One region of the Aneurinibacillus sp. XH2 genome, then DNA from elsewhere that is predicted to be linked to it. Evidence: riboswitches for the same ligand, from Rfam matches in the RefSeq annotation. Region 1 holds a riboswitch; each other region holds the start of a gene.
The links. Region 1 has a riboswitch for S-adenosylmethionine ahead of ACH33_RS14480 (methionine ABC transporter ATP-binding protein). Riboswitches for the same ligand answer to the same signal wherever they lie in the genome.
Positions count from the first base shown of each region.

Region 2: it holds a riboswitch for S-adenosylmethionine, as region 1 does, so the genes downstream of both, ACH33_RS15405 (2,3-diketo-5-methylthiopentyl-1-phosphate enolase) here and ACH33_RS14480 (methionine ABC transporter ATP-binding protein) in region 1, are expected to answer to the same signal.
Region 3: it holds a riboswitch for S-adenosylmethionine, as region 1 does, so the genes downstream of both, ACH33_RS09335 (homoserine dehydrogenase) here and ACH33_RS14480 (methionine ABC transporter ATP-binding protein) in region 1, are expected to answer to the same signal.

Region 1 covers NZ_CP014140.1:2,918,694-2,926,318, reverse strand. The annotation lists gene rbsB (ribose ABC transporter substrate-binding protein RbsB) at 1-521, shown strand, start outside; gene ACH33_RS14505 (hypothetical protein) at 591-935, opposite strand; gene ACH33_RS20170 (VOC family protein) at 1,139-1,276, shown strand; gene ACH33_RS14500 (EthD family reductase) at 1,586-1,885, shown strand; gene ACH33_RS14495 (PaaI family thioesterase) at 1,904-2,365, shown strand; gene ACH33_RS14490 (PaaI family thioesterase) at 2,407-2,796, shown strand; gene ACH33_RS14485 (thioesterase family protein) at 2,862-3,269, shown strand; SAM riboswitch class I at 3,581-3,691, shown strand; gene ACH33_RS14480 (methionine ABC transporter ATP-binding protein) at 3,793-4,557, shown strand; gene ACH33_RS14475 (methionine ABC transporter permease) at 4,550-5,212, shown strand; gene ACH33_RS14470 (MetQ/NlpA family ABC transporter substrate-binding protein) at 5,226-6,065, shown strand; gene ACH33_RS14465 (fatty acid--CoA ligase) at 6,088-7,625, shown strand, end outside.
Region 2 covers NZ_CP014140.1:3,086,264-3,093,888, reverse strand. The annotation lists gene ACH33_RS15430 (ABC transporter ATP-binding protein) at 1-1,531, shown strand, start outside; gene ACH33_RS15425 (NAD(P)H-dependent oxidoreductase) at 1,677-2,273, shown strand; gene ACH33_RS15420 (1,2-dihydroxy-3-keto-5-methylthiopentene dioxygenase) at 2,600-3,136, opposite strand; gene ACH33_RS15415 (methylthioribulose 1-phosphate dehydratase) at 3,180-3,887, opposite strand; gene ACH33_RS15410 (2-hydroxy-3-keto-5-methylthiopentenyl-1-phosphate phosphatase) at 3,884-4,564, opposite strand; gene ACH33_RS15405 (2,3-diketo-5-methylthiopentyl-1-phosphate enolase) at 4,566-5,762, opposite strand; SAM riboswitch class I at 5,846-5,964, opposite strand; gene ACH33_RS15400 (FUSC family protein) at 6,025-7,092, opposite strand; gene ACH33_RS15395 (glutamate synthase-related protein) at 7,259-7,625, opposite strand, start outside.
Region 3 covers NZ_CP014140.1:1,871,384-1,879,008, forward strand. The annotation lists gene ACH33_RS09320 (YyaL domain-containing protein) at 277-843, shown strand; gene ACH33_RS09325 (YbjQ family protein) at 1,104-1,418, shown strand; gene ACH33_RS09330 (DUF1002 domain-containing protein) at 1,757-2,620, shown strand; SAM riboswitch class I at 2,733-2,847, shown strand; gene ACH33_RS09335 (homoserine dehydrogenase) at 2,943-4,241, shown strand; gene ACH33_RS09340 (hypothetical protein) at 4,432-5,019, shown strand; gene speD (adenosylmethionine decarboxylase) at 5,200-5,601, shown strand; gene ACH33_RS09350 (acetyl-CoA hydrolase/transferase family protein) at 5,821-7,113, shown strand; gene ACH33_RS09355 (D-glycero-alpha-D-manno-heptose-1,7-bisphosphate 7-phosphatase) at 7,332-7,625, shown strand, end outside.

The DNA.
Region 1 (7,625 bases):
CACACGTAGCTTCCGACAACGTAGAAGGGGGCAGAATGGCGGCTAAATATTTGCTTGAAAAAATCGGAAAACAAGGCAATATCGTTGAACTTGAAGGAATTCCAGGTTCTTCCGCGGCACGGGAGCGCGGCAAAGGTTTCCATGAAATCATTGACAAAGAAAAAGGTGTGAAAGTGGTGGCCAAGCAGCCGGCCGATTTTGACCGCGCGAAAGGTATGAGTGTTATGGAAAACATTTTGCAGGGGAATAAGGATATTAAAGCCGTATTTGCTCATAATGATGAAATGGCGCTAGGGGCTCTGAAAGCGATTCAGGCTGCTGGATTGAAGGATGTAGTTGTTGTCGGCTTTGATGCAACGGATGACGCAGTGGCTGCGGTGAAAGAGGGCCGCATGAGCGCGACTGTCGCGCAGAAACCCGAGCTTATCGGCAAGCAAGCGGTTGAACTTGCGAAGAAAGTAGCAAACGGCGAAAAAGTAGAGAAAAATGTGCCAGTGGAGCTTGAATTGATTAAAAAATAACGAATAGAATGATGAAAAATCCCCGGTTTCGGTTCGTAGCGGCCAATCCGGGGATTTTTTGATGCTTTTTTAATATTCATTATTTTGCAAAAGGGAATTTCTGTGCATATATGCCCGTTCAAATGAACCGCTGGAGGAATAGATGCTGTCTTTGTAATCTTCATACCATCTGCGGATAAGTTCCAGCTTTTCGCGGTCGGATGCTTTTTTTAAATAGAGTAGTTTTGCTTTTTCATCAGGCGGCATGTTGTCAGTAACTTCGGCTTTTTCAGCAGCGAACAGTTGGTTCATGTTGCTGATAAAGAAATTGAACATATATTTTTGCGTAATCTCAAACGCATATTCTTCCGGATGTCCCTTGTCGCGTCGTTCGCAGTAGACGCCCAGCAGATCCGGTTCCTCAAACATTGCCATATTGTTCTCCCCTTCATGTCCTTTTGCTTTTACTATAACAGAAAGTGAAACCGTATAAAAAGTCGGCCACTGTCGCTTTGTTCAACATGTAAAGCGGAGAAGTCAAAGTAAAGGACTAGACTTGCCCAAAATAAGAAACAAAATTACCATTTAGTGATAGAAAAAGAGAAGGGATTCAAAAATGAAAAGGGCAGGAGATACAAATGATTAAAAAAATCGAACACGTAGCATTGATTGTTTCCGATATGGATCGTTCCATTGCGTTTTATTCATCGATGTTTGGGTACAGGGTACGCCTTCGCGGTCAGAACGCGGTGCGCGAGATGGCGTTTTTGTACTGATTGCTCATTACAAGGCGAAGGGAATTGTTTTTAACACTGAGGAACCGAAACCGACGCTTGGAGGCGGTCGGATGATTTTATTTTATGGCCCGGATCGAGAGCTCTTGCAATTCGTTGAACCGGGCCAGCGGGAGCGGTAGCATTCGCTTGAACGGTAAGTTCAACATAGTGGCTATATTAATAATTTTTCTTAAAATATTGACGATTGGCTGTTTAAAACGATATAATTTCTGATAAATAGTACGATTTTAAAACGTAATATTATATTTTTATGATATTAAGGTATTGATTTTTTATGGAGGGGATACGATGGTTAAGCTGATCGCGATTTACAAAAAGCCGGAAAATGTGGAGGAATTTGATAAACATTACAAAGAAGTACACGCGCCGCTCGCGGAAAAAATGCCGGGTCTTCTAAAGCTGGAAGTTAATAAAATTTATGGCTCTCCTGCAGGTGACAGCAATCTTCATTTGATTGCAGAAATGTATTTTGAAACAAAAGAAGCGCTTATGAACGCGCTTTCTTCTCCGGAAGGAAAAGCAGCAGGCAAAGATTTAATGGGCTTCGCTGGCAAGGTTGTATCCATGCACTTCGCGGAAGTAGTATAGGAGAAAGGTTTAAAAAGCATGTTGAGTGAGACGGAAACACATCGCAGGTACCGGGAACAAATCACTCGGTATGTGAGTCGCGATCCGTACGCGCGCCATTTAGGAATCCGGCTGGTTGAACTTGGAGAGGGAACGGCTGTGGCGGAAGTAGACGTGCGTGAGGAAATGTTGAATGCGCATGGCACAACACATGGAGCCGTCATTTTTGCGCTGGCTGATTTTGCGTTTGCTGCGGCCTGCAATTCATATGGACGTCCATGCGTGGCGTTATCGATGAACGTTCAGTATATGGCTCCAAGTGGAAAGGGCGCACGGTTACGTGCAGTAGCGACAGAAAAGAAAAAAACAGCACGCGCCGGTTTTTACCAAATCGAGGTGGAACACGACGGCGAAAGCATCGCTCTGCTTGACGCGGTCGCTTACCGCAAGAGTGGGTTTTTTCTTGAGGAAATCGGACAGAACGCAGCTAATGAAGAGTAACAGGACGCGTTGGCAGCGCTGGATTGGCAGGAGAGACTACCATGAAATCAAACAATCGTTTTAACCAATATCTTGGTATTGAAATCGAGCACCAGGACGAAAATAGCTGCACGGCAGTGCTTCATATTCGCCCGGAATTGTACAATAGTATCGATGGAGTGGTGCATGGCGGAGTGACAAGCACGCTTGCTGATGTGGTCATGGGGCACGCGGCCGCGCCTCATGTTAACGGTGTGCAGCAGTGCGTAACATTGGAGAGCAAAATCAACTATTTGGCGCCTGCTAGGGGAAATAAGCTGATCGCACAATCTAGGGTAATCAAGCGCGGAGGCCGTACTATTATCATGCAAGCGGAAGTGCGCACGGACGATGGGGAGCTGGTTGCCGTCGCGCTTGGCACATATGCCCGTGTAAAGACAACTCCACAGTGATGTGGAGTTGTCTTTACATTCGTATAAGAAAGTATATGTTGCTTTATAAGGAAGGAGAAGAACGGGTGAAAGGATTACAACCGGGAGAGACAGAGACGTTGGAAATTGTCGTGCAGGACGATATGCGTCCTACGTTTGACGGCAACGTGGTTCACGATGTAATGTCGACCGTGACTATGATTTATTATATGGAAAAAGTCGGACGCCATGTTATTTTGCCTTACCTTGAAGAGGGGGAGGAAGGAGCCGGATACGAAATTCAGGTTAAGCACATTGGGCCTGCGGTGGTGGGGCAACGGGTAAAATTTACAGCCTTATGTACGGAAGTTACTCCGAAGCGAGTCGTTTGTGAAGTGACCGCGGAAACATCAGAAAATATTGTTGGTACCGGAATTTTTACACAGGCGATTTTTAAAAAAGAAAAAATGGAGGCACGTATCACGGAGTTACGGCAAACCATTGCACAAAAATAATGAAACAGGAAGACCGTGGAATTTTCAATCGCGGTCTTTTTTATCGGATCATTAACAACCTTATCAAAACAAATATTGCTACTATTCGATATAGTATTAAGAATTAAATGTAAATTTATTGACCGCGAAAATATACAGCTACTATAATCAATATAAATATGGTGTTATCTGCATATACAATGATAAACTGTGATGGTTTTTATATGTCTCAGCAATGTAGGAGAAAATTAAAAAATCTATAATTCCTAGTTGACATTATGGTTTAATGTGTTAGAATAAAATCAACAAATTGAAAAGGCAAATGATTAGGACTCTTATCCAGAGAGGTGGAGGGACTGGCCCAGTGAAGCCTCGGCAACCATCAAAGAAACTCTTTGACACGGTGCCAATTCCAGCAGCGCTCGCGCGCTGAAAGATGAGAGGTCCGGCAAACTTGTGATGAGTGTACGCCGACCTCTTGCAGCGCAGGAGGTCGTTTTTATTTCCCCTTGTGCAATCTAGGAGGAATAAAGGAGTGAGGAGTATGATTAAATTACAGAGTATTAGTAAAAGTTATACCACACCGAACGGGACATTTCAGGCAGTAGCTCCAACGTCGCTGCATGTGGAGCCAGGGGATGTGTACGGTATTATCGGGTTCAGCGGTGCTGGTAAGTCAACTTTGCTTAGACTGGTTAATTTGCTGGAGCGACCGGACGAGGGAAAGGTATATGTGGATGGTCAGGAGTTAACCGGTCTATCAAATCGAGAGCTGCGCAAAGCGCGCCAGTCCATCGGCATGATTTTTCAGCATTTTAATCTGTTGAATAATCGGACGGTGGCGGACAATGTGGCGTTTCCGCTAGAAATAGCCGGTCTTCCAAAAGAAGAGAGAAAAAAAAGAGTACAGGAGTGCTTGGAGATTGTAGGGCTGGCCGAGAAGGTGGACAGCTATCCTGCCAAGTTGAGCGGGGGACAAAAGCAGAGGGTCGCTATCGCCCGGGCGTTGGCCAGCCGGCCGAAAGTGCTGCTATGTGATGAGCCTACCTCAGCGCTTGATCCGCAGACGACGCGTACCATTTTATCTTTTCTTAAAGAAATCAACCAAAAGCTAGGCGTAACGATTCTCATCGTCACGCATGAAATGAGTGTAGTGAAAGAGATTTGCAACAAAGTAGCAGTCATGGAAAGAGGTCATCTCGTCGAAAAACTTTCGCTTTCTGAACGGGAAGTAAAGCCGAAAACTGAAATCGCCCAGCTATTATTCGAAGAGGAAACAGGCAAGGAGAGAGGGATAGCCAATGTTTGATAATGTGATTGCTTTATTGCCGGAAATTGGGGTTTCTATCGTAGAAACTTCTATTATGGTCGGCATTTCAATAGGCTCAGCGCTTTTGCTTGGCATGCCGCTGGGGGTTCTGCTTTTTCTGACAGGTAAAGGACAATTGCTGGAAAGCCCCATTTTATTTCGAATTTTAAGTTCGCTCGTTAACATTGTCCGATCGTTTCCCTTTCTTATTTTGCTCGTGGCATTGATTCCGTTGACGCGAACATTGGTCGGAACGACGATCGGTCCGGTGGCTGCGGCTGTTCCGTTGTCGATTGCAGCCATTCCATACTTTGCACGTCTGGTGGAGCAATCGCTTCGTGAAGTTTCGAGAGGAGTTATTGAAGCCGCGGTGGCAATGGGGGCGTCTACATATCAGATTGTTTGGAAAGTGTTATTGACAGAAGCGCGCGCTGGGCTTACGCTCGGACTCACAGTATTGATTGTCAGTTTTCTTTCCTATTCTGCGATGGCCGGCGTTGTCGGAGGCGGAGGGATCGGGGATTTAGCGATTCGCTTCGGCTACTACCGATTCCAGACGGATGTTATGATTGTGACCGTGCTTTTATTGGTGGTGCTTGTACAAGTCATTCAATTTGCGGGCAATCGTCTTGCACATTATCTTGATAAACGTTAAGGGAGAGATCTTTGTGAAACAAAAACCGTTTATTCTTATTGCATTAATTTCATTAATAGTAATCTTTTTGACAGCTTGCGGAGGACAAGAGAGCGAAACGGCAACAGGAAAAACGCAGGGGAACAGTAAAGAACTGGTTATTGGTGCGACGGCGGGGCCGTATAGTGATCAGGTGCGTTTAGGAATTAAACCTATTTTAGAAAAAAAAGGATACAACGTGAAGATTGTTGAGTTCAACGATTACGTGCAGCCGAACCAGGCGCTGGCTGAAGGTTCGCTGAATGCGAATGTGTTTCAACATGTCGTGTATTTGCAGAACTTTGCGAAAGAGCATAACTTGGATATTCAAGATGTTATCCAGGTTCCGACGGCTCCGATCGGCATTTACTCGCATAAGCATAAAACACTGGAAGAAGTGCAGCCGGGAGCGACCGTTTCGCTTCCGAATGATCCTACTAATCAGGCCCGCGCGCTTGTCATGATGCAACATTTCGGTTGGATCAAGTTAAAAGAAGGTGTAGATCTGCTTCGCGTATCGGAAAAGGATATCGTGGAGAACAAGAAAAATATCAAGCTCCTGCCGCTGGAAGCAGCCCAGCTTCCGCGCTCGCTTGAAGACGCAGACTACGCATTTGTCAACGGGAACTTCGCCATCGCATCGGGCTTGAAACTTACGGAAGCGCTGGCGCTCGAAAAGATTCCGGATCAATATATGAACGTGGTCGCTGTGAAAACGGCGGACAAAGACAGCCAGTTTGTTAAAGATTTAATCGAAGCATATAAATCTCCGGAGTTTAAAGAAGTTATCGAGAAAGAATTCCAGGGATTTGTCAAACCTGATTATTTAAAATAAGCACATAGGGGGGAAGAAAACGATGAGCACAACAATCGGAGATGTTCTTGAATGGTCAGTCCGTAATTTTCCGGATAAAATTAGCTTAATTTATGAATACGAAACGAAGCATCACCGCTGGACATATACAGAATTGAATCAAAAAGTAAACCAATTTGCCCGGGCGCTTAAGCGCCTGGGTGTCCAAAAGGGTGACGTTGTTTCTTCCTTCTTATATAATACGAGCGAGTTTGTGGTTACATTGTTTGCGACGGCAAAAATCGGCGCCATTTTTAATCCGATTAACTATCGGCTAGCTGCACATGAATTGCAATATATCCTACAGGATGGAAAAGCAAAAGTATTGTTATATGAAAGACAGGGCTCAGACGTGGTGGAGAAAGCGCGTGAGCTTGGGAATCCGGTCGAACATTATATATATGTGGATGAACCGTTGACAGAAGGAGCGCTTGGATTTTACGAACTGCTTGAAGCAGAAGATGTTTCCCGTCCGGAAGTGGAGGTATCGGAAACCGATTATTGCATTATGATGTACACAAGCGGTACTACCGGACGCCCGAAAGGCGTACTTCACACGCATCGCAGCAAAATTCATCATAATTTTATGATGATGCAATGCATGGGCCTAACAAAGGATGACATTGGTCTTGCCGCCGCGCCGCTCAACCATACGGCGGAATTGCATACTTCTTTCCTGCCGCGTGTGCAGGTGGGAGCGACTAATGTGCTTTTGCACCATTTTGACGCTTCCCGTGTGCTGTACACGATCGAAAAAGAAAAAGTCACGCATATGTTCGCGGCACCAACAATGGTCAATATGTTGCTGTATGCCGACGATTTTGAAGCGTACGATTTATCATCATTGCGTCTGCTCGAATACGGCGGAGCGTCCATGGCTCCTGTCCTTATCCGCGAGTTTGAGGAGAAAGTAGGCGCGGACTTAATCCAGATTTACGGTACAACCGAAATGGGCCCGTGTATGTCTGTGCTGTACGCAGACGAACAATTAAAAAAAGCCGGCTCTGCTGGAAAGGCAAGTTTGACGCATGAGTTGCGTATTTGTCGCGTCAATCCGGACGGCACGCCAACGCATCCAGATAACATTTGCGAGCCAGGCGAAATCGGCGAAATTCTTGTCAAAGGTCCGTGCATGATGGAAGGTTACTACAACCGCCCCGAAGCGACGGAAAAAGCGCTGGCTTACGGCTGGTATCATACGGGCGATATGGGCGAGTACGATGAAGACGGCTACATTTGGATTCGTGATCGCATAGATCATATGATTATTTCCGGTGCAGAAAATATTTATCCGCGCGAAGTGGAGGATCAATTGCTGGAACATCCGGGCGTACGCGAAGTGGCCGTGGTGGGCAAACCGGATCCGAAGTGGGGACAAATTGTGTTTGCCTACATTGTCCGCAGCAAGGAAAGCAATGTGACTGCGGAAGAGCTGGATACGTTTCTTGTGGAAGGAGAGCGACTGGCGAAATACAAACGTCCACGCGCTTACTGCTTTGTCGACGAGCTTCCGAAAACGGCCAGCGGCAAAATACAAAAATT
Region 2 (7,625 bases), 170 kb from region 1:
ATACTGGCGGCAATATTTGGCACAGTCGGTTTCCAATACCGTATTGTACGACATTCGAAACCGGGCATTTGATCATATCCAGAAACTATCTTTGCGCTATTTTCACAATCATCGCGCCGGTGAGGTCATTTCCCGGGTGATTAATGATGTGGAGCAGACTAAAAGCTTTATCGATACCGGCTTGATGAATATTTGGCTTGATCTTGTAACACTGCTTATTGCCTTGGGGATCATGTTTTCCATGGATGGATGGCTTACACTTGTCGCCATTTGTATGTTTCCGCTATACGGCTTTTCGGTCAAATATTTTTATTCTCGTTTGCGCCATCTAACCCGGGTGCGTTCACAGGCGCTGGCGACGTTGCAGGCCCATTTGCACGAACGTGTGCAGGGCATTCCGGTGATTAAAAGTTTTACTCTTGAAGATCATGAACAGAAGCAATTTGATAAACGAAACAGAAATTTTCTGGCGAAAGCTTTAGAGCATACTAGCTGGAATGCGAAAACGTTTGCCGTAGTTAATACGGTGACGGATATTGCACCGCTGCTTGTCATTATGGTAGCGGGTTATCGGGTGATCCAGGGCGAACTGACCGTCGGAGCGCTGGTTGCATTTTATGCGTATCTTGATCGTCTGTACGCGCCATTGCGCCGTCTGGTAAATTCTTCAACAACGCTTACCCAAGCGTTCGCTTCTATGGATCGGGTATTTGAGTTTATGGATGAAAAATATGATGTGACCGATAGCCCGGGCGCACACAAATTGCCGCCTGTGGAGGGAAGGGTTACATTTGAAAATGTGTACTTTCGCTACGCAGAAGACGGGGAGGATGTGCTTAAGGGGATTAATCTTACAGTCGAGCCCGGTGAAACGGTCGCGTTTGTCGGGGCAAGTGGCGGCGGAAAGTCATCATTAATTAGCCTCATTCCGCGTTTTTACGATGTCAGAGAAGGGAGCGTGCGCGTTGACGGTTATGATGTGCGCGATGTGACAATGAGAAGTTTGCGCAGCCAGATAGGAGTCGTGTTACAGGATAATATTTTATTTAGCGATTCGATTCGAGAAAATATTTTGATGGGCAATCCGGAAGCGACAGAAAAAGAAATGGTCGAAGCGGCGAAGGCGGCCAACGCCCATGATTTTATCATAGAATTACCAAATGGATATGATACAGAAATCGGCGAGCGTGGCGTGAAGTTATCGGGCGGACAGAAACAACGGATTGCTATCGCGCGCGTGTTTTTGAAAAATCCGCGGATTCTTATTTTTGACGAGGCGACTTCGGCGCTTGATTTGGAATCTGAGCATTTAATCCAGCAGTCGCTGGAACGGCTCGCGCATAATCGGACAACATTTATTGTCGCGCATCGTTTGTCGACCATTACGCATGCAGACAAAATTGTTCTGATTGAAGATGGACAGATTAAAGAAGAAGGTACACATCAGGAGTTGATGAACAAACAGGGGGCGTATTATAAGCTTTTTACTGTTCAAAACCTGGAAGGAGTGGAAGCGGCAAGCGGAAAATAAGTAGAAATTGCCCCATCTGATATATCGACATCCCGGTGTGGCTGGCAGAAAGAGTGAAGGAGATACTTTTACATGTATCCATTAAAATGATAAATGAACTTATGAAAAGTTATTTTGAATATGATCAAAAGGAAGGAGATTTTTCATGAAAGCATTACTTTTGTTTGCGCATCCAAACAATCAAGATAGCTTTAACTCAGCGATTCGGGATGAAGTTCAGAAAGCCCTGGAATCGAAAGGAGTGGAAACTCGCATCCGGGATTTATACGCGGCGAATTTCCAGCCTGTCTTGACAACTGATGAGATGGCTTTATGGGAGAGAGGGGAAGTGCCTGAAGACATTGTTGAAGAACAGAAGCATATTAAGTGGGCTGACCTCTTGGTTATCATCTATCCGGTTTGGTGGGCAGGGCCTCCGGCTATATTGAAGGGATATTATGACCGCGTGTTAACGAGCGGATTTGCTTACCAGTACACAGAAAATGGGCATGAAAAATTGCTAGGCGCCAAAAAAGCCCTGGTCATCGAAACGGCATCCGCTACAAAAGAATCGCTGCAAAAACGCTCTTTGGATAGTGCATTTAAAGCCGCTGTAGATGTCGGGATTCTTGATTATTGCGGTATTCAAGTAATGGAACATCTGATCTTAGATAATATTCATCATGTATCTGATGATGAACGTAAACAAATGCTGGCCCGTATTAAAGAAACAGTGTCTAAACTCTATATAAATCATAATTGATATATTGACATTCTTCCGTAGTTTGAGGGAAGAAGAAGGGGATGCCCCTTTTTTCCATGCACGTATCTTGGTCATCTCCCTTATCCAATAGATAATGAACCTCCCCCACCTACGCCGGAGGCGTGGAGGAAGGGGACTTCTCGCGTGTTATGTTAAAAAATTTCTTTACAAAAGGTTTAACCACAAACCCATTAAGTTAATGATGGTGTTGTAAAACTAATAATCGCTGAATGGTAAAGGTTAAATTTAATAATGAAGTTTTGCAACACCCTCTACGTGGAAAAAGGACGAGCGGCAACAAACGCTAGCATACGAGTATAAAAGAATTAATTTGCTGGTACTTCGTTTTCTTCATAAATCGCTTCCCATCCGGCCGGAGTCACAAAAATACGGATGCATTTGATTTTCCGGTCCTCGCAAAGCGTAAACCAGTGGCGGGTGTATGCGGGAACGGAAATTAAATCGCCCGGTTCCATAACTATGTCGAAGTAACGTCCGTCTTTGCCTTTCAGCGTGAAAATGCCGTGTCCGTCAACGCAGAAGCGGACTTCGTCATCCGTGTGATGGTGTTCTTCTTTAAATTTGTCGAGCAGCGCATCCAGATTTGGTGTCGCGTCGGACAGAACAACAATGTCTTCCGTTTTATAGCCGCGGCGTGCGCTTAAATCATCAATTTCCGCGCGGAATGCTTCGATAATTTGCTGTTTTTCTTCAGCGGTAAGCGAGTAGTTTTTCTTCAAATTCTCATCCAGACGGTCAACGCTCCACTTTTCGTAAATAACATCCTGTGTACTCAAAAATTCTTTCACTTCGTTGCCTTTTACGATTTGTTGTTTTGTGTCTAAAAATGTGATATAAGCCATTATTTTTCCCTCTCTTCCGAATATTCGTTTTATTGTTTGTAAATTATAGCTGACCGGCGGTTCGGTATGTCAGCGGATTGTGCGGTTGAATAGCATGTTGTTCCGCAAGTTGTACGGCAATATGCTGCACTTGAAGCCATTGCAGATGATAAGCGAACAGAAATTCAAAAGCTTCAAGATGACGTTTGGCTTCAAAATCATTTTTACCCCATGCGTAAATGCCGTGATTGCGGATAAGCACACCTGGTACCTGCGGATTAAGTACGCGTTCCACTTCTTTGGCCAGACGCGGAATATTGGCGTAATTTTCTACGATCGGAATTTGAATTTCTGCGCCTTCTTCCCAGATACCCAATCCTTTAATGAGCTCTTGATTACGCAGCGTCACGTATCCTTGATTACCGTATAGTTCGGATACGATATTGTTGGGAACGGTATGCACATGGAATACGGCACCTATTTCCGGAATATTGCGATAGATTGCTGTGTGAATTTGAGTTTCAGCAGACGGCTTCAGAGTTGTTGCTTCATATGGTTTGCTATTTTCGTCCACCACCAGATAATCGTGCGGGGTGCAGACCGTTTTATCTTTTCCGCTTGCTGTTACCGCAACCAATAACGGGGCGGAACTGATTTTGATAGACAGGTTGCCGCTTGTGCCAGGGAACCAGCCCCTGGCAGCAAACGCGAGCTTTACCTGATCCAACTGTTGAAAGACTTGCTGGCGAATTTCATGAGTGTACGCGCTCATTGTGTAACCTCCGTTCGTCGTATAAGATGATCTAAAGCCTCGATACAGTCGTGGAATGTGGAAAATGTTTTATATTTAATGCCGAGTTCTTGGCATTTTTCAGCGAGATAAGAGCGGGCGATTACGGTGTCTGTGATTTTCGCGCCTTCTAGGTCGGTAATGCTATCTCCGATGACAACCTTGAAATATTTTTCGCTTTTATATTTGCGGATGATCGTTGTCTTGCACATTCCGCAGTCGACGTTGCAGTGTTCGTCACACGGATATGGGTAGATAATCTCTACGTTTTCGCCGGAAAAATTGCTTTTGTTGCAATAAATTGTATCGATTTTTTTTGCATAAGGTGAAAGAAGCGGTTCGATAAAAAAATCAATACCATTGCTTGTTACCAGTAACTTAATATTTTGTTTATGGCAGTAATCGACGAACTCGCCGAAGCCGTCACGGATACGCGCGCGGCTTAGCACAAAGTCCGTAATTTCGCGGCGGAGCGAGCTAGGAACGAGTTGAAATAGGGCGTATACTCCGTTGCGCAAGCTCCGTTTTTTCGCAAAAATGTCGTCTACAATCGGTTTCCACTGCTCTTCAGGGACGAAATGTTGCATAATATTGATGATATTGTCTTTTTCGGTAATCGTACCGTCAAAATCGCAAAAAATAACAATTTGCTTCTCCATATTATGCCCCTCCCCATTTTTCGAGCGCTATGGCAAGCGGCTTGCTTACTTTTGCTCCCTCGGCGAGCGTTTTGCCTTGCACCACCGTGTTGATGGCAGCGCGGAACGCACGTGCTCCATCGGCCGCGCCACCTGGATGGCCATGTATACCCCCGCCCGCGTTTACAATTACATCCATGCCGAAGTCATCATACAGTTTGCCGACCAGTCCTGGATGGATGCCGGCGGATGGCACTGGGAAGGAGGATTTATGAACATCATTGGATATGCGAGCATGTTCCGCGATTGCTAGCGCTTCGCTTTGCTTTAGTGCCACTGAACCGTACGGCGAAGGATACAAAATCATATCCGCTCCGGCGAGCCGCATCAGTTTGCCAAGCAGAAGAGGAGACGCGATTCCGTATTCATCTGATGCGTAGAATGCTCCCGCCATTGCCGGATGTGCCATGAGCGGCACATTAATATCCGGGTCAGCCGCCAAGCGATGTAGAATGTCAAAGCCGTAAGGCAATACGTTTAAGAGTAAACAGTTGGCTCCTTTTTCAATCGCGTATTTTGCTTTGTCCACCAGCTGGTGAACCGGCCCGGTCAGGTTGACCGCGTACAGCACGGTACGCCCGGACGCTTCAATGATGCGGTTGTAAGCGGTCAGACGGTTCGCAAGCGGCGCTTTGTCATCCACGAAGAAAATTTCATCGTCTTTTACTAAATCGACACCGCCCTCAACTTGAGCGGCGAATTGCGTTTCCAGTTCGCCGAGCGGAAGGCCGAGACAAGATTTGAAAATACTCATTAAGAGTGGACGATCATGAACACCTAACAATTCTCGTACACCAGCGATTCCGAATTTCGGTCCGGGGAATTGCTTCAATAGGGAAGGAGGAAAGTCGATATCAAGCAGTTTAATCTTTCCGTCCATAGATAATTTGCCGAAGACAGTTGTTAGCAGTGCCGGAATATCCGGAGTAATATTGCCGACAGGATACCGGATAGAAATGATGCCTTTTTGTAGTCCATTTCGTTCTTCCATAATCGTTACGTTGCCCGTGGTGCCAAGATATGGGGCTAACAATTCCTGGCGGGCAAGCGGCAGGTCGGTCCAACTGCCGACAGTCATGCCAACAGCAATGCTTTCTGCTTTTTTATGTAAATTTTTTGCTTCGATTAAATAACTGACAGTAATATACTCGCTCATCATTTCTTCATCCTTTCTAAGGAAAACAAAAAGCTCTCTTTCTGAAAGAAAGAGAGCGATCCGTTCATACGAATTACAAACTCACGATCTTATCTTTCAGAATGAAACGGTTCATCCTGCAGGAATTAGCACCTTGCTTTTTTCAACGTAAAAGCAGGTTGCCGGGCTTCATTGGGCCAGTCCCTCAGCCTTCTCGTGATAAGATGACTCAATTCAATTGTCTGTGTCTAATAATAATTGTAAATTGTCAGTATGTCAATAGGTTTTATTCTTCTTCCCCCTGGTGGTGACAAAAAGCGTGCACTAGCTTGTTGAGATGTTCAAGTTGGTTGGCGTATTCCAGTATTTCCGCTACCACCGGGAAAAGATGGCGCCACTGTCCGTCGTCTTCTTTTTGCGGTGTGCTTTTTACTTCAGGATATAATGCCATAAATTCATGCAGTAGCAGGTTGTTTTTCTCGATAACTTCTATTGGCAAGTGCCAATCTTCCCGCGGTTTTAAAATCCCGTCGTATGTCATCAGGATATTTTTATGGCATTCTGTCAGCGCCTCCAGCTGGTTTTGAATCAGTGGGAACAAATGGTGACCAGGCTTAAAAGAGGAATAGATATGACGCTCGAATGTACGCAGCATATCCATTTCTTTATATAACACGGTAATCATTTGTTTGAGAATTACCCGTCTTTTTTGGCTGGAGTATGTGACTTTTCTTAGCTTTGTAACTTCCTCCGTGTACAAGTCATAAAGCTGTTCAATGTTCTTAAAGCCTTTTTTAATTTTTTCTTTTTCCTCCCGAAAAGCTTTCTCTTCCATTTCGTTATGAATGAGCGTTCGCATGAGCACGGAGAATTTTTCTCCGGTTTCGGAAATTTCCTTAAACAGTTTTCGCTCATAGTGTGGCGGAATGAAGAGCGCATTGACCAGCGCCGCGGAGAAAATGCCAACAATAGTAAGCAAAAAGCGGTTGCTGGCGAAATACAGATAATTTCCGCTTGACGTTTCCATTACGGCGATAACCGTAAGTACGCTTAAAACCAAGCTGCTTTCCAGTTTCAGATGAAGGTTAATCATGATGACCAGCATGACGACGATTCCAACGATCAAAGGTTCCGCTCCAAGAAAATATGTCGCCGTTACTCCGAGCGCCGCTCCGATGATGTTGGCCTCCATCTGTTCTTTTAGATGTTTCAGCGTGCGGTACACGGTTGGTTGAATGCTTAATGTAGCAGCGATGGCCGCAAAAATGGGAGGTTCTAGGTTGAACCATTGACAGACAAGCAACGCCAGAATAAGAGCGATTGCCGTTTTTAAAATACGTGCTCCGACGCGCATAGTCCCTCCAGATAGTATCTTATGCTAATACTGTATATTACCATGCTTCTTTAAAAAAGCAACAAGAAAAAGCAACCGCCCCTGGGAGGAGGGCGGTTGCCGGTATAGGTGGTAATCACGCTGCACAAATGGGAGTTGCAGGTGAAAATTATGCGTGCAAATCATGTTATTCTGTTGCGATAGATGGGTCGGCCTGCTCTTTCACAGGAGATACCATGATAAAGTGCTGTTCAGCGTTATCAATTAAATTCTGGATGCTGGCGGCTTTATCCTGTTGGCCGCTTGCTTTAAGTTCGGTTATATATTCACCAAGCAGGTAGGCGACATCTTCTTTGCCTTTTGCATCAAGCGGTTTCAAGGAGACTTTAGCCGCTTTAGCAATACGGCGTTCAAGCGCAGCCTGATCAAGCCCCATTTCTGGCTGAACGCGCAGGTATACGACACCACCGGTCATACCGGAGCAAATCCACGGTCCTGGATCGCCCAGTACGATCGCACGTCCGTTTGTCATATATTCAAAGGCGAATCCTTTA
Region 3 (7,625 bases), 1.0 Mb from region 1:
GGTATACAATGGCTTTTACCACTCGTCCCGGCAAAGTTCAACCAGGCACTCCGCCTTTTGAAATTCCGCGCTACGGAATTCTTTCAACCACTACAATACAGCAATTTAAAAACATGGTGGGGATTAGGTAACTGACACACAAAAAATGGAGGGGTATGGGTTCTCCATTTTTTGTGTGTTTTCTTTTAGGTTTTGATGGACTAGATCAGAAATTGTAACAAATTTGTATTCTTGTTTAGAAAGGATATTTAATATTTTATCCAAAGCTTTTACAGTTTGTGTTCGATCGCGCTTCAGCTTCAGGAGAAGCAGTTTGCGCTCTTCTGGGACAATGAAGAGGGTGGCTTTTATTTCTACGGCAGTGACGGCGAACAATTGCTGGTTCGACCGAAAGAATTATATGATGGAGCGATGCCGTCCGGCAACTCGGTAACAGCGATGAATCTGCTTAGATTGGCACGCCTGACGGGAAAAAACGATATTATGCGTCTTTCCAGCGAACAAATCTCGGCGTTTGCTGGGGAGATTTCTCTTTATCCACAGGCACATGCCCATTTCATGATGGCGATTCAGTTCCTGTTTGGACCAACCAAGGAAATTATTATTGCGGCGCCGGATAAAAAGGTGGCAGAGGAGATGATTCAGGAAATTCGAGCGCACTTCATACCGAACAGCGTCGTATCGGTTGTGACGGATGAAACACGTGAGAAATTGCTGCTGCTTGCCCCGCTGCTCACCGATAAAACCGCTCGAAAGGGCAAAGCGACTGTGTACGTGTGTGAAAATTTTGCGTGCCAGGCCCCGGTTACGGATGTACAAATGGTCAGAGAACGACTACACTGACAGGCCTGTTTAACTGAACAGCCAAGAAGTCTCCTCTTCAAGCGATAGCTAAGTGGTGGGGAGTTCACGAAAGTACATATTTCTTTGAATGGATACAGGAATATGTGCTTTTTTTTTAATAGTTAGAAAAGGGAAACTTTCCATGCGCTTGTTCGCGAATGTTTCATGTGAGCCAGATTTTTGAAACGATACGGTAAGTGAACCGTAAAACATAGTGAACGCTTTGTAAGGCGCACACTTGTTAAGGGAGGAATCATGGTATGATCATTACGACAACGCCGACGATTCAAGGAAGAGAAATTCAGGAGTACCTGGGTGTGATTTCAGGCGAGGCCATCATGGGATCAAACGTGGTACGGGATTTTTTGGCCGGGATTACAGACATTATCGGTGGTCGTAGCGGCGCGTATGAAAGCAAACTCGCGGAGGGACGGGAAATTGCTTTGAAAGAGATGGCAGATAAAGCGCGAGCGATGGGAGCCGACGCGGTTGTTGGGGTAGATTTAGATTTTGAAACGTTGCGCGATGGTATGATGATGTGTATCGCTACAGGAACAGCGGTAAAAGTAAGATAAGATCTATGAGGGTGTCCCCAAAAGTGGTGGGACACCCTCTTTTTCGCTACCGCATATACGCATATAAAAACGATAAATAACATATTGTATCGTGTTTGAGAGTAAACCACCACTTCTTTAGGGAGTTGACTTGTTTGTTTTTACCGATTATAGTTTGGCTGTAAGTTAGTTAACCGACATAATTGTTGGTTAGAAACAGGGAACTCTTGATGGAGTCGGCGCTGCGCGGGTGAAATGACTCCATTGTCGCATGTATATGCGCACAGCTCTGGCTGTTTTTCTTCTCTGTGCTATAATTCAGATGGGATATCATTTCAGATGGGGAGGAGTGAATAGAAGTGAGGAGGCTGCTTTTAGCCCTACTTCTTTTTATCCTGACGACTGCGACCGCGTATGCGGACGCTGCGGTGGGTGACACCATTATCACGCTTGGCCAGGATTTAAAACCGGCGCAGAAAGAACAAATCAAAAGCAGGTTTAATGCGCCGAACGCGCAAGAAATTACCGTCACTAACGCGGAGGAGCATAAATATCTGGAAGGTTTGCTCAGTAAAAGCGTGATCGGTACCCGTGCCATTTCGTCGGCGATGATTCAAATCGCTGAACCTGGCAAGGGGATTGTGGTTGAAACAAACAATATTACCTGGGTTAGCAAAGCCATGTACGAAAACGCATTGGCGACGGCGGGTGTAAAAGACGCGATTGTAAAAATTGATGCCCCGTTCCCGGTGTCTGGCACGGCTGCGCTGACAGGAATTATGAAGGCGTATGAAACGGTAACCGGGAAAAAAATTGATGAAACGCAGAAAAAAGTGGCAAACGAAGAGATGGTCACCACCGCGAAAATCGGTGAGACGATCGGCGATAAAGAAAAAGCGGCTGAGCTTCTGACACGCCTGAAAGCGGAACTGGCCAAACAGACGAGTAAATTGTCTGACGACCAATTGCGCGAAATGATTCGCAGCGTAGCGGATCAGATGGGACTGAATCTTTCCGACGCGGAGATTGAATCCCTCGTCAGCATTCTACGTAAAATCCAAAATTTAGATATTGACTGGAACAAAACGCTGGAGCAGGTTTCAAGCTATAAAGGAAAAATTCAAGAGTTCCTGAATAACAACCCGGAAGCAAAATCGCTCGTACAGGAAATTCTTTTATTTTTGAAACATTTGATCGAGCAAATTCTCTCTTGGTTCAAGTAGCTTGAATCTCTGGCGGAAAACCATAAAAAAAGCTTGTACAAATATTTGACATTCGCGGAAAAACACGATAGTATAATTTTTAAATCAATTAAATAGCGAACGAAACGGAAAACTCTTATCCAGAGAGGCGGAGGGAAATGGCCCGATGAAACCTCAGCAACCGCAGGCAAAAGCCTGAAAGGTGCTAATTCCATCAAAGCTTGTGTATAAGCTTTGGCAGATGAGAGGAGGAACGTGTTGCGGATCGATATGGTCCAACAGCCCTCTTCTCTGGAAGAGGGTTTTTTATTTCGCAGGCTATAGATTTTGGGAGGGATACGTTATGAAAACTTGGAAAATTGCGTTACTTGGGTTGGGTACAGTCGGTTCAGGAGTTATGACGATTTTACATACACATGCTACACGAATCGAAAAGCAGGCGGGGGTCAAGTTTGAAGTGGTAGGCGTTCTGGTGCGCGATGTTAAAAAGCCGCGCCGCGTGAAAGTAAAACGGGAACTTTTGACTACAGAGATCGAAACCATTTGGGAGAAAAATCCGGAGATTGTGATTGATGCGATGGGCGGGATTTCCCCCGCACTCGGTTATATCGAGCAAGCGATTGAACGGAAGTGCCACGTTGTATCTGCGAATAAGGAAATGATCGCTGCCTATGGCACACATTTGCACAGGCTGGCTGACAAAAATGGTGTTTCGCTCCTATACGAAGCGAGCGTAGGTGGCGGCATTCCAATTTTAAATGCGTTAAGCCAGCTATTAAAGGCAAACCGGATTACGCGTGTATACGGTATTTTAAACGGTACGACCAACTATATTTTAACCAAGATGGAAGAAGAAGGACTCACATATCAAGAAGCGCTGGAACAGGCACAGGAATTTGGCTTTGCAGAGGCTGATCCTACGGCGGATGTAGAAGGGTATGATGCATTTAACAAAATTCAGATTATAGCTAATCTGTGCTTCGGCCCCGACACCCCGGTACTGGAACAGGAGCGCGAAGGAATTGCGTCCATAACCGGTGAAGAGATGAAAGTATGTGAGAAGCTGGCATACCGTATTAAGTTGCTTGCTTCCGCAGAACGCACGGACGCAGGATGCTGCTTACGGGTTGTGCCGACGTTGGTGCCGTACGCTCATCCACTCTCCGGAGTTAAAAATGAATGCAATGGTGTTTTTATTACCGGCGATGTAGTTGGAGATGTATCATTTACCGGAAAGGGAGCAGGAGCGCTGCCTACAGGAAGCGCGATTGTGGAAGATATGTTAAACATTGTTCGTGGTTGGACATTTACACCCGATAAAGAGGGGCTCATGAGAGAAGACGTGGAGCAAAGCACAGGTGTGGAAAAAGTGGTGCTGGCGTTCTTTACCTTTTCAAAACAAACGAATGACAGTCAGAAAATTCGTCTGATTTCCTTTTTATCAGGTGGAGAAGGGTTTTTGCACGCGGTGGAAACAGTTAGCAGTGGGAGCGAAGTACATGTAGCTGCCGTAATCAGCAATCCGGATGTGTACGCGTTGAAAGCATTGGCCGACGACTTACAGGCGGAACTCAAGCTTCGCCCGGTGTTAGACGAACGGCTGAGCGCAGCAAGAGAAGATGCCGCAGTACTGGTAAAATAAATGTCAGGTAAACAAAAATGTAATTTTTCATAATATAACGGATATAGACAAGAATCAACAGCTATTTAGCGAAATTATCTTTTTGTTTCTCTTCTATCCTTACTTTTTCTATTGTATAAGCGATTGGAGAATAGATATAGCTTTTCGGTATAATAATTACGATAGGAAAAAATATATGGGAGAGATTTGTATGGCTCAACGAGTAGCCACCGAATACAAGAAGCTTGTGCTTGAATTAAGTACTTGGCAGTTGCAATCTTTTATCGAAATGTTTCAATGTGCAGAGTTTGAGACAGAAGTTCGAGTGTATGACAATGGTGAAAAGGAAATCGTACTGTTTGATAGGGAAAAAGAAATCCCCCTATCCTTTAAACTGATCGGAAATATGTACACTTTTGAGGGCAGGTATACTATTCGGGACGCCAAATTGGCGAACCAAATGCGCCAGGCTGTGCGCCGCTTTAAAGGGGACGCTGTCGTTTATCGGGTATATCCAGCGTATACGATGATTTATCATTACAAAGAAGGGAAAGTTATGAAAATTATCGAACGGAAAGGAGATAGCGAAACGCTTGTCTTTGAATACCGGGATACGGTAGGAGACTTGCAGCGTCTATACGAAGCGCAGGGCGCTGAAGATCAAATCGCATGGCTTAGGGTGCATATTGATCAGTTGCTCGATTTTCGCAATCAACGCCAAGCAGCACATTTGCCAACGGAAGAGGTGGATCGTCAGTTAGCTACGCTCTCTCATCAATTGTTTGTATTAGAAGCGTAAAAAGTTTCCCAAGTATCCATAAGAAACTGTTGCAAATTTTTTAGAAACATGCTATCTTCTTTGTTGTGAAAAGATTAGGAACCAGGATTCACTCAAGGAAGTTTCTCCTCGAAATATAGTGAATGACGTAGGTCCTAGCGAGATTTTCAACACAAAATTGCTAGGAGGGGGGACCGAAAAGTGGAATATTCTACTTTCGGAAGACATGTTGCGATTGATACTTGGGGTGTCGATTTTGAAAAGTTGAACAGTGCGGAGTTTTTGCAGCATCATCTTGTTGAAGCTGCGGAGGCCTGCGGTGCTACGGTTTTGTCCGTACAATCGAAGCAATTCGAACCGCAAGGGGCAACAGTACTGGTTCTATTATCTGAAAGCCATATTTCGATTCATACATATCCGGAAAAAGGGTTTGCTGCGCTCGATTGCTACACGTGTGGCGAGACGGTTGATCCGGAACTTGCGATCGAATATATGGTCAACATTTTGCAGCCCGAAAAGCTCTATACCCGTAAGCTGATTCGTGGTATGGGCGAGCTGCAGGTTTTGGAATCTGAAATCACGAAGCAAAAGCAAAACATGTAAAAGAAAATAACGGTATAGAAGAAAGTCCACCCTGAAACTGCGGGGTGGACTTTTCACTTATTCTTAACAGAAAATTGGTTGCTTGCATAAGCTTTGGCATTTATGATGAATAAAGGAAAAATACTCGCTGTACAGTTTTTGATGTTTTGATATTCGCCCTGTGGTAAGAAAATACGATGCTGATATATCAAGTTAACTGTATATATGGAGGTTGAATGAATGGATCAGTTCATTGATTTGGAGAACAAACGAAAAACGCCACAAGATGTATTAGCGTACATCAAGAGCGGGGATGACATTATTGTTCCGCTCGCGAACGGTGAGCCGCTCGTGCTTTTGGATACGATTGAGAAACATGCGGAGCGCTGGTTCGACGTGCGTATTCACCAGATGCATGCGCTTAAAGAGCGCGACTACATTCACGGAAAATACCGGAAACATTTGCGCCATGTTGCGTATTTCTTAAGCGGCGCCTCGCGCAAAGCGTTTCTTGCTGGCGAATGCGATCTTGTTCCCAATCATTTTCATGAGGTACCGCGTCTATTACGGGAAACAACGAAAATGTCGCTCGTGCTGGCCGCTGCCGCGCCGATGGATGAGCACGGATATTTCTCGCTTGGTACGCAGGCTGACTATGTTGCTTCCTTTATTGGAAAAGTACCGTTTTTCCTTGAAGTGAATCCAAACATGCCGCGTACCTTCGGATCGAATCAGATACATATTAGCCAGATTCTTGGCTACATTGAAGTAGATTATCCGCTGTACGAGGTAAAAGAAAAGGAAGTGACCGATATCGACCGCAAAATTGCTGCCTATGTGGTGGAACGGATTCCGAACGGAGCGACGTTGCAAGTAGGAATCGGTGCCATTCCGAACGCGATTATCGGGTTTTTGCAAGATCATAAAAATCTCGGTATTCATACAGAGCTTATAACGGACGGTATTGTTGATCTAGCGGAGCAAGGAATCGTCAACGGTATTGAAAAGAAAACGCATAGAGGAAAAATTGTCGGAACCTTTGCGCTTGGCACAAAGAAATTGTATGATTTTATTGATGAGAATACCAGCGTAGAAATGCTGCCGGTTGATTATGTCAATGACCCGCGTATTATCGGACAGGAGGATAACATCGTCTCCATCAATGCGACGACAGAAGTGGACTTTATGGGACAGTGCGCCTCGGAAACGATTGCTGGACGTTATTATAGTTCCAGCGGAGGTCAGGCGGACTTTGCACGCGGAATCCGTTTTGCTAAGAACGGAAAGGGCTTTATTTGCTTGCACTCTACCACGCGTGATGGCTCGATCTCCCGCATTCGTCCGCAGCTTACGCTCGGCTCGGTTGTCACTACTTCAAAAAACGATGTAGATCACATTGTGACGGAATACGGTGTGGCTTCCTTGCGCGGAAAAAGCATTGCTGAGCGTACAAAAGCGCTTTTAGCAATTGCTCATCCGAAATTTAGGGAAGAACTGGAATTCGAGGCGAGGAAGTTTGGTTTGTTATATTAAATTACCAAAGGATAAAGAACCGTTCCAGACTCCGGAGCGGTTTTTTTCCTCTGTTTGGAAGGATACATACCAGCACGAAGCGAAACAATAAAAAGAGCATATTTTGCAGTTTCGCTTCTACATCAATAAACGAAACGATTATTTATCATAATGATGAATATATTTGTAGTATTTTCATATGAATACATCATTTTTCTTACATCTAAAGAGGGGTACGGATGACAAAAGCCTTTTTTTTGGATCGTGATGGGGTCATTAACGAAAATCCTCACCCGATCAACCATGTTGGACAGTTTGTTTTTATACCGGGAGCGCTCGAGGCGATACGCACGCTTCATGAGCGAGGATACAAAGTGTTTGTCGTAACAAACCAAGGCGGTGTTGGTTTGGGATACATGAAACGGGAAGCGCTCGCTGAAATTCATAACTATATGGAAGAAAAAATTAAAGAAGCGGGTGGGATGTTAGCGGAAATTTTGGCTTGTACTCATAAACCGCAGGAAGGGTGTACT